DNA from 2 places in the Shewanella sp. BJSY2023SW007 genome. Region 2 is predicted to be linked to the other one. Evidence: riboswitches for the same ligand, from Rfam matches in the RefSeq annotation. Region 2 holds a riboswitch; the other holds the start of a gene.

The links. A riboswitch is a leader RNA that binds a small molecule or an ion and turns the genes downstream of it on or off. The one in region 2 is predicted to bind lysine.
Region 1: linked by a shared signal. The riboswitch ahead of lysC (lysine-sensitive aspartokinase 3) and the one ahead of ACMHXE_RS14015 (Na+/H+ antiporter NhaC family protein) in region 2 are both predicted to bind lysine.

What each region holds. Positions count from the first base shown of each region.
Region 1 is NZ_JBKORL010000033.1:19,483-25,591, forward strand. Features, by position in the region: gene ACMHXE_RS06775 (succinylglutamate desuccinylase/aspartoacylase family protein) at 1-1,082, opposite strand, end outside; gene lysC (lysine-sensitive aspartokinase 3) at 1,072-2,439, opposite strand; lysine riboswitch at 2,576-2,752, opposite strand; gene ACMHXE_RS06785 (DUF3293 domain-containing protein) at 2,835-3,269, opposite strand; gene arcA (two-component system response regulator ArcA) at 3,830-4,546, shown strand; gene fusA (elongation factor G) at 4,884-6,109, opposite strand, start outside.
Region 2 is NZ_JBKORL010000083.1:30,734-36,842, reverse strand. Features, by position in the region: gene ACMHXE_RS14035 (amidohydrolase family protein) at 1-665, opposite strand, end outside; gene ACMHXE_RS14030 (H-NS family nucleoid-associated regulatory protein) at 926-1,321, opposite strand; gene ACMHXE_RS14025 (electron transfer flavoprotein subunit beta/FixA family protein) at 1,641-2,390, shown strand; gene ACMHXE_RS14020 (electron transfer flavoprotein subunit alpha/FixB family protein) at 2,391-3,314, shown strand; lysine riboswitch at 3,405-3,603, shown strand; gene ACMHXE_RS14015 (Na+/H+ antiporter NhaC family protein) at 3,685-5,256, shown strand; gene rlmM (23S rRNA (cytidine(2498)-2'-O)-methyltransferase RlmM) at 5,540-6,109, shown strand, end outside.

The DNA.
Region 1 (6,109 bases), on a different contig from region 2:
GTCATCACCTTGTAGAGCTCAGTTCCCTGGTGCACAGACGCCGAGGCAAAATGTAGCACGGGGATCACATCCTCATTAAGCGAGAGCCTGGTGACTTCAGTACCGGCATCGACTCGGTCGAGCCTGAGCATATTGACCAGAGGCGCGCCGGCGGACAAAGGCACCCCCGGCTTGGCCAGATATTCCACCATACCGGCCATAGGTGCATGAAACTTTCGATAGTCTTTCAGCAAACAAGCAAAACGCGGCATCACCTCGGGTTGTACGCTCTGGGCTATCACCTCTCTATAGCTCAGATAACTTAATATCCCTTCGGCATCGCGACTGGCATCGGCAAGATCGATACGCTCCTGACTGCCAAGCTCCAAGGTAAAGGCCGATACTGCGACTTTCAGCTCTCGCCCGCGACTCTTGGCATAGTCGCTAAGTTGCCACCAGGGATTGAAGGCCGCTTCATCCATGGCGCCGCCAAAGCCTTTGGGCATCACCAAGGTGTAGGGAATATGAAAGTAACCTGCAGCGGACAGCTCATACTCGGGGCAATAGAGGTGTTTACAGGACTTGGGGCCAGTGTGCAGATCCAGCACTATGTCAGCACTGTGCGCCAGTTTCTGCAGATTGAGTGCCAATCTCTGGCCGGTCGTCACTCCCCAAGGATTGGCCAATGCCTGTTCACAGTTGGCAATGAGAAGCTGACGAAAAGCGTCAAACAGTGCTTGCTCCGGCAACTCACTGTGCTGTAGATACCAATCATCCAGCTGGACGGCCTGATCCAGATAAGCTCGGTTCCAGTTAATACCTGTGATGGGATCGAAACGGCCCAAGGTAAACTCACCGCTTTTCTGGTTAATCCCCAAGGGGTTGGCCAGAGGCACCAGGGTGATATCTCCCAGAGGCGGATAATCCCTGAAGTACTGCAGCAGCTGCAAAATCACCGCATTGCCCTGCACCTCGGCGCCATGCACATTAGCCTGAATATAGACGCTGGGTGCCTTATGACTGGTGCCTTTGAAGCGATAAACGGGTATGGTCAGAGGCTGACCTGCGGCCAGCTCCCCAACCGGCAGGTGTTCAAGCTGCATCCTGAGCACCTTCAAACAGGTTGCGATGCAAAGCGGCTACCACATCACCGGCTTCGGCTTCCGACACCAAGACACAAAGATTGTGCGGACTGGCACCCTGACAGATCATTCGGACATTATGGGGTTCAAGCACTTCAAATACCCGGCGACAGATCCCGGCGGTAGTGGCTATCTTGTTGCCTATGATGGCCACCAGAGCCAGCTTGTCTTCCACCCGCACACGGCAGTTCTGCGATAACTCTTGCAGCAGTGCTTCGGTCAGAAGCCCCTTGCCGGCCGAATCTGAGCCCGTTTTATCCAGGGTCAGCGACACATTCACCTCTGAGGTGGTAATGAGGTCAACACTGATCTTGTGCCGCGCCAACACAGCAAAGGTCTCTGCCAAAAAGCCTTGGGCATGCAACATCTGCAAACTGTGCAAGTTAAGCAGAGTCTGATCTCGTCTCACCGCAACAGCCCTGAATACCGGCTCATCTTCCACTTGGTGACGGATCCAGGTACCGCCTTTTTCCGGTGCCCGACTGGAGCCGACAAACACCTGGATCTGTTGACGCACCGCCGGCAAGATGGTGGCAGGGTGCAGCACCTTGGCACCAAAGGTGGCCATCTCTGCCGCCTCGTTAAAACTGATTTCTGCGATAGGCCTGGCGTTGGGAGCCAGTCTGGGATCTGTGGTGTAAATTCCTTCTACATCGGTCCAGATCTCGACCGCATCGGCTTCCAAAGCTTCTGCCAACAGAGCCGCGGAATAATCACTGCCGCCACGTCCAAGTGTAGTGGTTCGGCCATCGGCATCGGCGCCGATAAAGCCCTGGGTCACCAGCAGTTGCTGCTCAAGCAAGGGTTTTAATTTCTCTGTCGCCAGTCGCTTTAGCTCGGCGATTTGTGGTTCGGCCTTACCGAAATGGCTATCAGTACGCATCACCTGACGCACATCAAAGGCGCTGGCCTTGGCACCGCGTTCTCTCAAAACCGCGGCAAACAGCGCTGAAGAGCATTGCTCACCAAGGGACAGGATCTCATCCACCATAGCATGACTCGGCGCCTGCAACAGCTTGGCACTGAGCGTTGCCATGCGGCTGAGCAAAGCATCCAGCGCTGCGGCAACATCGGCAGGTCTGCCAAGTTTGTCCAGAATCGCATATTGAATGGTGGCAATATCTTTCAGTAGTTTGAGACGACGCTCATCTCCCATGTCTGCCTGAGATAGCTCCACCAACAGATTGGTTACACCACTGGATGCACTCACCACAACCAAACGGGTGGCTGAATTTGCAAGCACTATGTCGGCACAGCGATTCATCGCCTGATAATCGGCAACTGAGGTACCGCCAAACTTGGCAACAACAAGAGACATCAGCGCATTCCCCCACAGGCAGGTGACAGGGAAAGGTCGATAACGAGAATAAACTTCATGAGTTAAGCTCCGAACAGATAACGTTCGAAGAGCCTGGTGCTGAGATAACGCACCCCAAAGTAGGGAAAAAGCGATCGTCACCAGAAGCTCTCCACCAAAACCAGGTGACAGCCGCCAGGATTCAGCCTGACCAACCGACCGGAGAGCGTTACCAATGCGCATCCCGACCTCGGCGTTAATCTCCCTCATGAGCCGTCATTGGAAATTGGCTTCCTCTGACTCACTACCTAGTTAACGCACCTCTTCTGTTCCTTTCTTGCGAAAGGGATGAAAAAATTAGCAATAAAGCCCTTATGAAGTCAATGCTAATTTGCATCTGATGAAATATCCTCAACTCATTTATCACTAAGTTCAGGTAATTCATTGACCAAACGAGCTCGGTTTGCAAATAATCCAAGCTCTATTTCATGCTCACCTTTATGGCAGGGCACTAAGGTCAGCAAGCCTTTATCCACATAATAAAGTGCATTCTGACGGTACTTGAATGCTAGCTCGATTGCCGCAGCCTTATCCAAAAAAAGGGCCCAACTTTTTTCCATATGACTGAGATCATCGGCCGCACCTATAATAGCCCGATAGGGTATGCCCAGCTTATCAATATCACCTTGTAATTGCCGATCGAGAAGACGGTTTTGGCAGGAAGTCAGTTTTTGCCCTAGGGGATTATGGGCGGTGACAATGGCAAAAGGAACAGCGGAAGAAAACGACTGAGTCAAAAAAAAGCATGCGCTCTGGTAGTACTGCCAGAGACTTTCAAATGTAGCATCCATTGTAGTATCTGTCTCTAATGAACCGGAGTTATTCTAGCAAAGGCTTACGAAATCCCCTAGCCCCGTGAGCAAGCTCACAGTAAGGCAAAACACAAAATGCTTAAGTTTCAATATCTAACATAAAAACCTGTGACATAGATCATAGTTAAACATTAATTTGTTAACATTTCATTTGTTAACAAATGCCTAATCCTAGTACAATGGATTGTATCGACTGAGGCCTAGAGTTAAGCGTGTGACCAGGCTAGCGCCATTACGCGACAGCATAAGTCTCTATCGATAACGACTCTGTACCAAATGTAATCTGGTTTTAAGATCGCATTTTCTGGATTTTCCATGTCTTTCAGGAACTAAATCCCGCCACTGGGAATCCTAGAGAGTACAGTTCGCGCCTCTCCGGGTGGAGAGCATACTTTTTGCTAATCATGAAGTGTGTTGCCGTTTCATTTCAGTTTTGAACAGCACTTACGTGAACCCTGTGAATGTTGGCGTTTTAGAGAGTATAGCGGAGCGTCACCCGCGCTCATGGTTAGATAAACTGATTTAATTAGGTAAATAACATGCAAAACCCGCACATTCTGATCGTTGAAGATGAAGCCGTTACCCGTAACACGCTGAGAAGTATTTTCGAGGCAGAAGGTTATGTGGTAACCGAAGCCAATGATGGCGCAGAGATGCACAAAGCCTTGCAGGAAAACAAGGTGAACCTGGTAGTTATGGATATCAACCTGCCGGGTAAGAATGGTTTGCTGTTGGCGCGGGAGTTGCGCGAAATCAACAATATCGGTCTCATCTTCCTTACCGGTCGTGACAACGAAGTAGACAAGATCTTGGGCTTGGAAATCGGTGCTGATGATTACATCACCAAACCGTTCAACCCTCGTGAGTTGACTATTCGTGCCCGCAACCTGCTGACTCGCGTCAACAGCTCAGGTGCTGAAATTGAAGAAAAGGCCGCCGTGGAACATTATCGTTTCAATGGCTGGAGCCTGGAAATCAACAGCCGTTCACTGGTCAGCCCACAGGGTGAATCTTACAAGCTGCCGCGTAGCGAATTCCGCGCCATGCTGCACTTCGTGGAAAACCCAGGCAAGATCCTCAGCCGCGCCGAGCTGCTGATGAAGATGACCGGCCGTGAACTCAAGCCACATGACCGTACTGTTGACGTGACTATCCGCCGTATCCGTAAGCATTTCGAAAGTGTGCCTGATACACCGGAAATCATCGCCACCATCCACGGCGAAGGCTACCGTTTCTGTGGTAACCTGGAAGACTGATAAAACTTATCAGTCAATACAAAGCCAGCTTATCAAGCTGGCTTTTGTTTATCTGCCCTTATCACCTGTTCCTGCCCCCTATCTCTCTGGCTTCCTCAAGGTCAATCTCAGCTTCTTCACCGTAGGTCCTATGCCATATGCCACTTTCGGAAACAGTTGCCATACGGTAATTATCCCCTTTTTAACTGTAGTTAAAAGTCGAGGTTAAGCGACCACTGATATTTATCGGCATCCGCCGAGCTGAGTGCAAATTTGATTCTGCCGACTTCGCGGCACAAGATATTCGCCTATAAAAAAACCCGCCATCAAGGCGGGTTTTTATCAGGATAATTAATCCTTATTTCTTGGCTGCGTTACGAGCCTTGGTTTCTGCGATAACAGTCTCAGCCACGTTGGCAGGACATGGAGCATAGTGAGAGAACTCCATGGAGAACTGACCACGACCAGAAGTCATGGTACGCAGGTGACCGATGTAACCGAACATTTCTGCCAGTGGCACGTCAGCCTTAACGCGTACGCCAGTCAGACCAGCTTCCTGATCCTTGATCATGCCGCGACGACGGTTCAGGTCACCGATAACGTCACCAACGTGATCGTCTGGAGTGAACACGTCAACCTTCATCACAGGCTCAAGCAACTGAGGCTTGGCTTTAGGCATAGATTGACGGAATGCGCCCTTGGCAGCGATTTCAAACGCGATCGCAGAGGAGTCAACTGCGTGGTAACCACCGTCGAACAGTTCAACTTCAACGTCCAGTACAGGGAAGCCAGCCAGAGGACCTTCGTTCATCATGTCTTCGAAGCCGCTTTCAACTGCTGGCCAGAATTCACGAGGTACGTTACCACCAACAACGCTGGAGGTGAACTTGAAGCCGCTACCAGCTTCGCCTGGACGGATGCGGTAGTCAATCTTACCGAACTGACCAGAACCACCAGACTGCTTCTTGTGAGTGTAGCTGTCTTCAACGGCTTGAGTGATGGTTTCACGGTAAGCTACCTGTGGAGCACCAACAGTCAGTTCAACACCGTGAGTACGCTTCAGGATGTCTACTTTGATGTCCAGGTGCAATTCACCCATACCCTTAAGAATGGTTTCACCGGTTTCCTGGTCAGTTTCAACCTGGAATGATGGATCTTCTGCAACCATCTTACCCAGAGCAACACCCAGCTTCTCAGAAGCGCCTTTGTCCTTAGGAGTTACAGCGATAGAGATTACTGGATCAGGGAAGATCATAGGTTCAAGAGTACATTCGTGCTTAGGATCACACAGAGTGTGACCAGTCTGAACGTTCTTCATGCCCACAACGGCGATGATGTCACCGGCTTGAGCAGAGTCGATCTCTTTACGATCGTTTGCATGCATCTCAACCATGCGGCCGATACGCTCAGTTTTACCTGTAGCACTATTCAGTACAGTGTCACCTTTCTTCAGCTTACCTGAGTAAACACGGATAAAGGTCAGGGCACCGAAACGGTCATCCATGATCTTAAACGCCAGCGCGCGCAGTGGCTCGTCAGCAGATACTGTAGCTACTTCACCGGTTTCTTCACCAGTTTCTGGGT
Region 2 (6,109 bases):
TACCAGTTGGCATCACTGAGAGTCTGTCTTATTAACGCTATGCTTCCCATCAGAGAATTGGGATAGTCCTGCGGTGAATTACCTTTATCAAATGCCATAAAATGTCGGCTTCTGGGGCGATATATCACTTGGTTACTCTTTTTGTTCGCCAAAGAAAGTGAGACGCCTATTCCTCTGAATATTCCGTTAAGGTGTGCACTCTGGACACTGGTGAAGCCATTACTTATCCAGTTTGATGCAGTTTTGTTATCCGACAAAACATAAGTAAACCATTCCTTCTCTGCATGAATGGCACCATTTGCGGCTATCGCCCCTTTTGACTTAATTTGATAGACGGGAGCTTCAATAGTTGCCGGTGATTCTGAATATTCCAAACCATATTCGGCAAAGGGATCGATAAATCCCGGATAGATGGTGTAACCATTGAGATCTATCTTATAAGCATTTTGTGGAATTTCATTATTGGGAATTACTTGTTTTACCCGGTTATTTTCAATAAGTAATGTAGCGTTATCCAGCTGTTTTCCAGGTGAAAGTATAAGCTTGGCATGGGTTAAGGCGGTCAATCTCGGAGTATTGTCTGTCAGCTGTGTCTCATCGGCAAAGGCGCTACAGGCCACAAGACTGAACAACAGTAGGTTTATGGCGGGAAAAGAAAGTCTCATCTGTTGTGGCTACCTTGTCATAATTCCTTGGGGAGAGTCATTGTCATCAGAGAGGGAAAGGTTGCGATCATTCAGTACGTTTTCCCCTAAGAGTGATAAAAAAGCGGACGAGAGCCTCGCTTTAAGTTGGCAGTGGTAAACTTAACTCAGCCTAAATGTAAATGCCAAGGCGTAATTGTAAGGCTTTTTAACAGAAATATGGTTTTCTCCAGGCATAAAAAAGCCCCGACACTGTCGAGGCTTGAGCAAGGGGAACCTGATTAAATCAGGAAATCATCCATTGAACGACCTTTGTCTACTTCGTTCTTGAATACAGTTGGCATACGGCCTTGGCCGGTCCAAGTAATAGTTTCACCATCTACAACGATTTTGTATTTTGGTGGGCGGGGAGCACGCTTCTTGGGAGCAGCCTTGGCGGCAGCAACATTACCCAGATCTTCAACAGATAGGCCAACGGCTTCCATCTGCTTACGGATCTCTTCAATTTTAGACAGACGTTCAGCCTGCGCCTTTTCTTCTTTCTTGGCTTCTTCTTCACGATCAATAATGATCTTATCCAATTTGACTGCCAGATCGCGCAGATCTGCAACGCTTAACTCTTTTACTGCGGCTTTAAAACGACGGCCGTGAGTCAATATATCAAGAAAATCGCTCATAAGTATTTAGGTCCCACGCTAATTTATAAATTGGGTTAAGGTGAACATCGCTATAAATAATAGAAACTATAAGTGTCAGGATCAAATATTTTTACGTCAATTGACATTAATTTCTTTATTTATTTCAATTCTACGACCATAAAAGTTGCCAAGTGTTCAAAAAACTGACCATAAAGTGTGACAGAATTGGCAAACGAGCGTTTAAACTGCTGTTGACGTTAACGTCAACAGCACGTAAAGTTGAGCCATCCTGTACTGATGTATCTGGTATCATCGGTACGTAATCCACATTAGATACAAGGTGTAGGAAGGAAACCCTATGAAAGTATTGGTGCCAGTAAAACGTGTGGTCGATGCCAATGTTAAGGTCAGGGTCAAGGCTGACAATACAGGCGTTGAAACAGCCAACCTGAAAATGGCGTTGAATCCATTTTGTGAAATTGCGGTAGAAGAAGCCGTACGTCTAAAAGAAGCCGGCAGTGCTTCTGAAGTCGTTGTTGTCAGCATAGGTCCCAAGGCGGCACAGGAGCAATTGCGTACCGCACTGGCTCTGGGCGCCGACCGTGCCATTCACATTGAAATCGATGAAGAGCTGGTGCCCCTTTCTATTGCCAAACTGCTCAAGGCAGTGCAGGACAAAGAGCAGGCGCAGCTTATTCTGCTCGGCAAGCAGTCCATCGACGGCGATAATAATCAGACCGGACAGATGCTGGCGGCACTCGCCGGTATGCCTCAGGCAACCTTTGCATCTGAAGTGAAGCTGGAAGGTGAAACTTTGCTGGTTACCCGTGAAGTGGATGGCGGCTTACAGACTCTGTCTATGCCTCTACCGGCTGTAGTCACCGCAGATCTGCGTTTGAACGAACCTCGCTACGCATCTTTGCCCAATATCATGAAAGCCAAGCGCAAGCCGTTGGAAACCATGAGTGTTGAAGATTTGGAGGTGACTCTCAAGCAGCACGTACAGGTGTTGGAGGTAGCTGCACCGGCCAGCCGTCAGGCAGGTGTGATGGTGGCTTCCGTTGAGGAGCTGGTGGACAAGTTGAAAAACGAAGCGAAGGTGATCTAAATGGCCGTATTAGTAATAGCAGAACACGATAATGCCAGCCTGAAACAGGACACAGCCAAAGTCGTCGCCGCGGCTAAAGCCATAGGGGGAGATATTCACCTTTTGGTTGCCGGTCAGGATTGTAAGGCCGCCGCCGATGCCGCCACCAAGCTTGAAGGTGTCAATAAAGTATTGCTGGCCGATAATCCAGCCTATGGTGCTCATCTTGCCGACAATATTGGTGAACTCATCTTGTCTCTGAGTGGCGACTACAGCCACATTCTGGCTGCAGCTTCAAGCCAGGGTAAAGACATACTGCCACGAGTGGCGGCTTTGCTGGATGTGGCTCAGCTTTCTGAGATCACCAAGGTGATTGATGCCGACACCTTTGTCCGTCCCGTCTATGCCGGTAACGCCATGGCGACCGTTAAGAGTCTGGATGACAAGAAAGTGGCCACTGTGCGCGCCAGTGCCTTTGACGCCGTTGCCGAGACAGGCTCAGCTGAAATCAATCAGCTCGATAGTGTCTTTGACGCCAAGAGCAGCTTTGTATCCCAGAGCTTGACCGAGTCGGCTCGTCCGGAGCTTGGCAGCGCCAGAGTCATTGTTTCCGGTGGCCGCGGTATGGGCAGTGGCGAAAATTTTGCCATGCTGGAAGCCTTGGCCGATAAATTGGGCGCCGCCGTAGGTGCATCACGTGCTGCTGTGGATGCCGGGTTTGTTCCCAACGACCTGCAGGTTGGCCAGACGGGTAAAATCGTGGCGCCAGAGCTTTATATCGCCGTGGGTATCTCTGGGGCGATTCAGCATCTGGCCGGGATGAAGGACTCAAAAGTCATAGTGGCCATCAACAAAGATCCTGAAGCGCCTATCTTCCAGGTTGCCGATTATGGTTTGGAAGCAGACCTGTTTGATGTTGTGCCCAAGTTGAACGAGTTGATTTAATCTGTGATCTAGGTCACGATAGGCGGCTTTGGGGTAGCATCCTCAAAGCCGCCTATGTTTTTATGTGCCTCACGCCTGACATCAGGCGTCCTGAGAAGTAGAGGCGCACTAAATATCAGTAGCGGTAAGCAGGGTGATTCCGTTTATGTATCGCGAAAGGATTTGGTGCCGAAGTGGTTGCGACTCATCAAGGTCCACCGCTGGGGCTGTTACCAAATAGGGGCAGCACTGCCATAGTATATTCTGTCGGGATGACAGATTGACGTTACTATGGAGCGCTACTGAAAGGACAGGTGCTACTCGGTATGCTATTGCCTTTTCCCACCAGTTCAGTTGCCCTCCATTCGTATTTAACGAAGAACAAGACTCAATGACAGTACTAAGTTATGCCGACTCGGCACTCTCTTTGTTGCCGCCGGTTGTGGCAATTTTATTGGCGATCTTCACCCGGCGGGTGTTGTTATCGCTGGGACTAGGAATACTGATCGGAGCCTTGTTGCTCAATCAATGGTCGGTATTGGATACCGGGGTTTATCTGGGACAAAGGGTGCTTTCCCTGGTTTGGGACGATGGCGCTTTTAATGCCTGGAACCTGTATATTCTGGGGTTCCTGGTGCTGCTGGGAATGATCACTGCACTGATCACCGTCAGTGGCTCGGCCAGAGCCTTTGCCAACTGGGCCAGACAGCATATCCGCAATCGTCGTGATGCCAAGTTGCTGACTATGTTTCTCGGCTGTGCGGTGTTTATCGATGACTACTTTAACAGCCTGGTGGTGGGAAGTATCGCTAGGCCGCTGACCGACAGATACTATATCTCCCGCTCCAAACTGGCGTATCTTTTGGATTCGACCGCGGCGCCTGTGTGCGTTATCTCGCCGGTGTCCAGCTGGGGCGCCTATATTATTGCCCTTATCGGCGGTATTCTCACCGCCCACGGTTTTACTGAGACCGGGCATCTGAGCGCTTTCGTACAGATGATCCCGATGAACTTCTATGCCTTGTTTGCCTTGGCGCTATTGCTGTGTGTGGCCTATATGGAGCTGGATATCGGCGCTATGCGCAAACACGAGCTCAACGCCCGTAAAGGCAATCTCTATGATGAGACCAAGGGACTGCCACCCGGTGCCAATGCAGATCTGCCCGAGGCGGAAACCGGTCAGGTGCACGGCCTGTTCTTGCCCATAGGTGTCTTGGTGGTGGCGACCTTCTACTTTATGGTTTCCAGCGGCGCCGATGCCCTGGCGGCAGAAAGCCTGCCTTTCACTATCATAGGTGCTTTTGAGAAAACCGATGTGGGTTCATCACTGTTTTTCGGTGCTTCCATTGGTCTGGTGGTAACTCTGCTGCTGGCCTTTATCCAGAAGATAGAAGCCAAGATGATCCTCAAGGCGCTTACCTCGGGTGCCCGTTCCATGTTGCCGGCCATCTATATTCTGATGTTTGCCTGGACCATAGCCGGGATCATTGGCTCACTGGAAACCGGCAAGTTTATGGCCAGTCTCGCCAGTGGCAATATTCCCTTTGCCTTGCTGCCGGCCGTGCTATTTATTTTGGCTGGGCTTACCGCCTTTTCTACCGGTACTAGTTGGGGCACTTTCGGGATCATGTTGCCGATTGCCGCCGATATGGCCATGGGCAGCCACAGCAGTATGATGTTGCCTATGTTGGCGGCCGTGCTGTCCGGCGCTGTGTTTGGCGATCACTGCTCGCCGATATCGGACACCACGATTTTGTCATCCACAGGTGCAGGCTGCCATCATATCGACCATGTGTTGACTCAGCTGCCCTATGCGGTCTTGGTAGCAGTTATTTCCCTCGGTGGTTATATAGTGCTCGGTTTTACCGAGTCGGTATGGCTTGGGCTTGCCAGTAGTTGTGTGCTGTTCCTGTTGGGATTGGTGTGGCTCAAGTGGCAACAACCCAAGAATACTAATGCCTGATCAGCTACTGAATAGCTCGCGTTAACAGCACCCGCCCTGATGGCGGGTGTTTTGTTGTAATAGCATTGCGCGTACTTGGTTCAGCTTGAGTTGATCTCGGCAAAGAGTCGTGTGCCGCCGTCAATTTCGGCAGTATTTGAATACCTGACCAAGATTTACGCTAGTTCAAAGTCCCATAAGGAATGGAATAACTAACCTGCGATGGGAAAAGGCTTCTGATATACTTGCCGCCTTCGCCAGTTGCCGGAGGCTTTCCGGTAAGATTCACTGTTTGGAAATACCAATGAACAACCTGTTTCTGTTTTGTCGTGCCGGCTATGAAAAAGAGTGCGCGGCCGAGATCCAAAGTCGGGCGGCACTGCTCAATGTCGGTGGTTTCGTCAAGGCCAATAACAACGATGCCTATGTGATCTTTCAATGTTTTGCCGAAGGGGAAGCCGACACCTTGGCACAGGAACTGGCGCTGGACTCATTGATCTTTGCCCGGCAGATGTTTGTCTGCGGCGATCTGCTCAGCGACCTGCCTCCGGAAGACAGGGTAGGGCCAATTACTGCCGCGCTTGAAGATATCAGCAAGGGCGGTGAGCTCAGGGTCGAAACCCCGGATACCAACGAAGCCAAAGAGCTGCTGACCTTCTGCCGCAAGTTTACCGTGCCGCTGCGTCAGTCGCTGAAACAGAGCGGTACATTGCTGGCCAAGGAAAACCCCAAGCGGCCGATAATCCATGTGTGCTTTGTGGCACCGGGCAAGGCGTTTGCCGGTTATTCCTACAGCCATAACTCGTCACCGTTTTTTATGGGGATCCCCAGGCTCAAGTTTCCCGCCGATGCGCCCAGCCGTTCGACTTTGAAA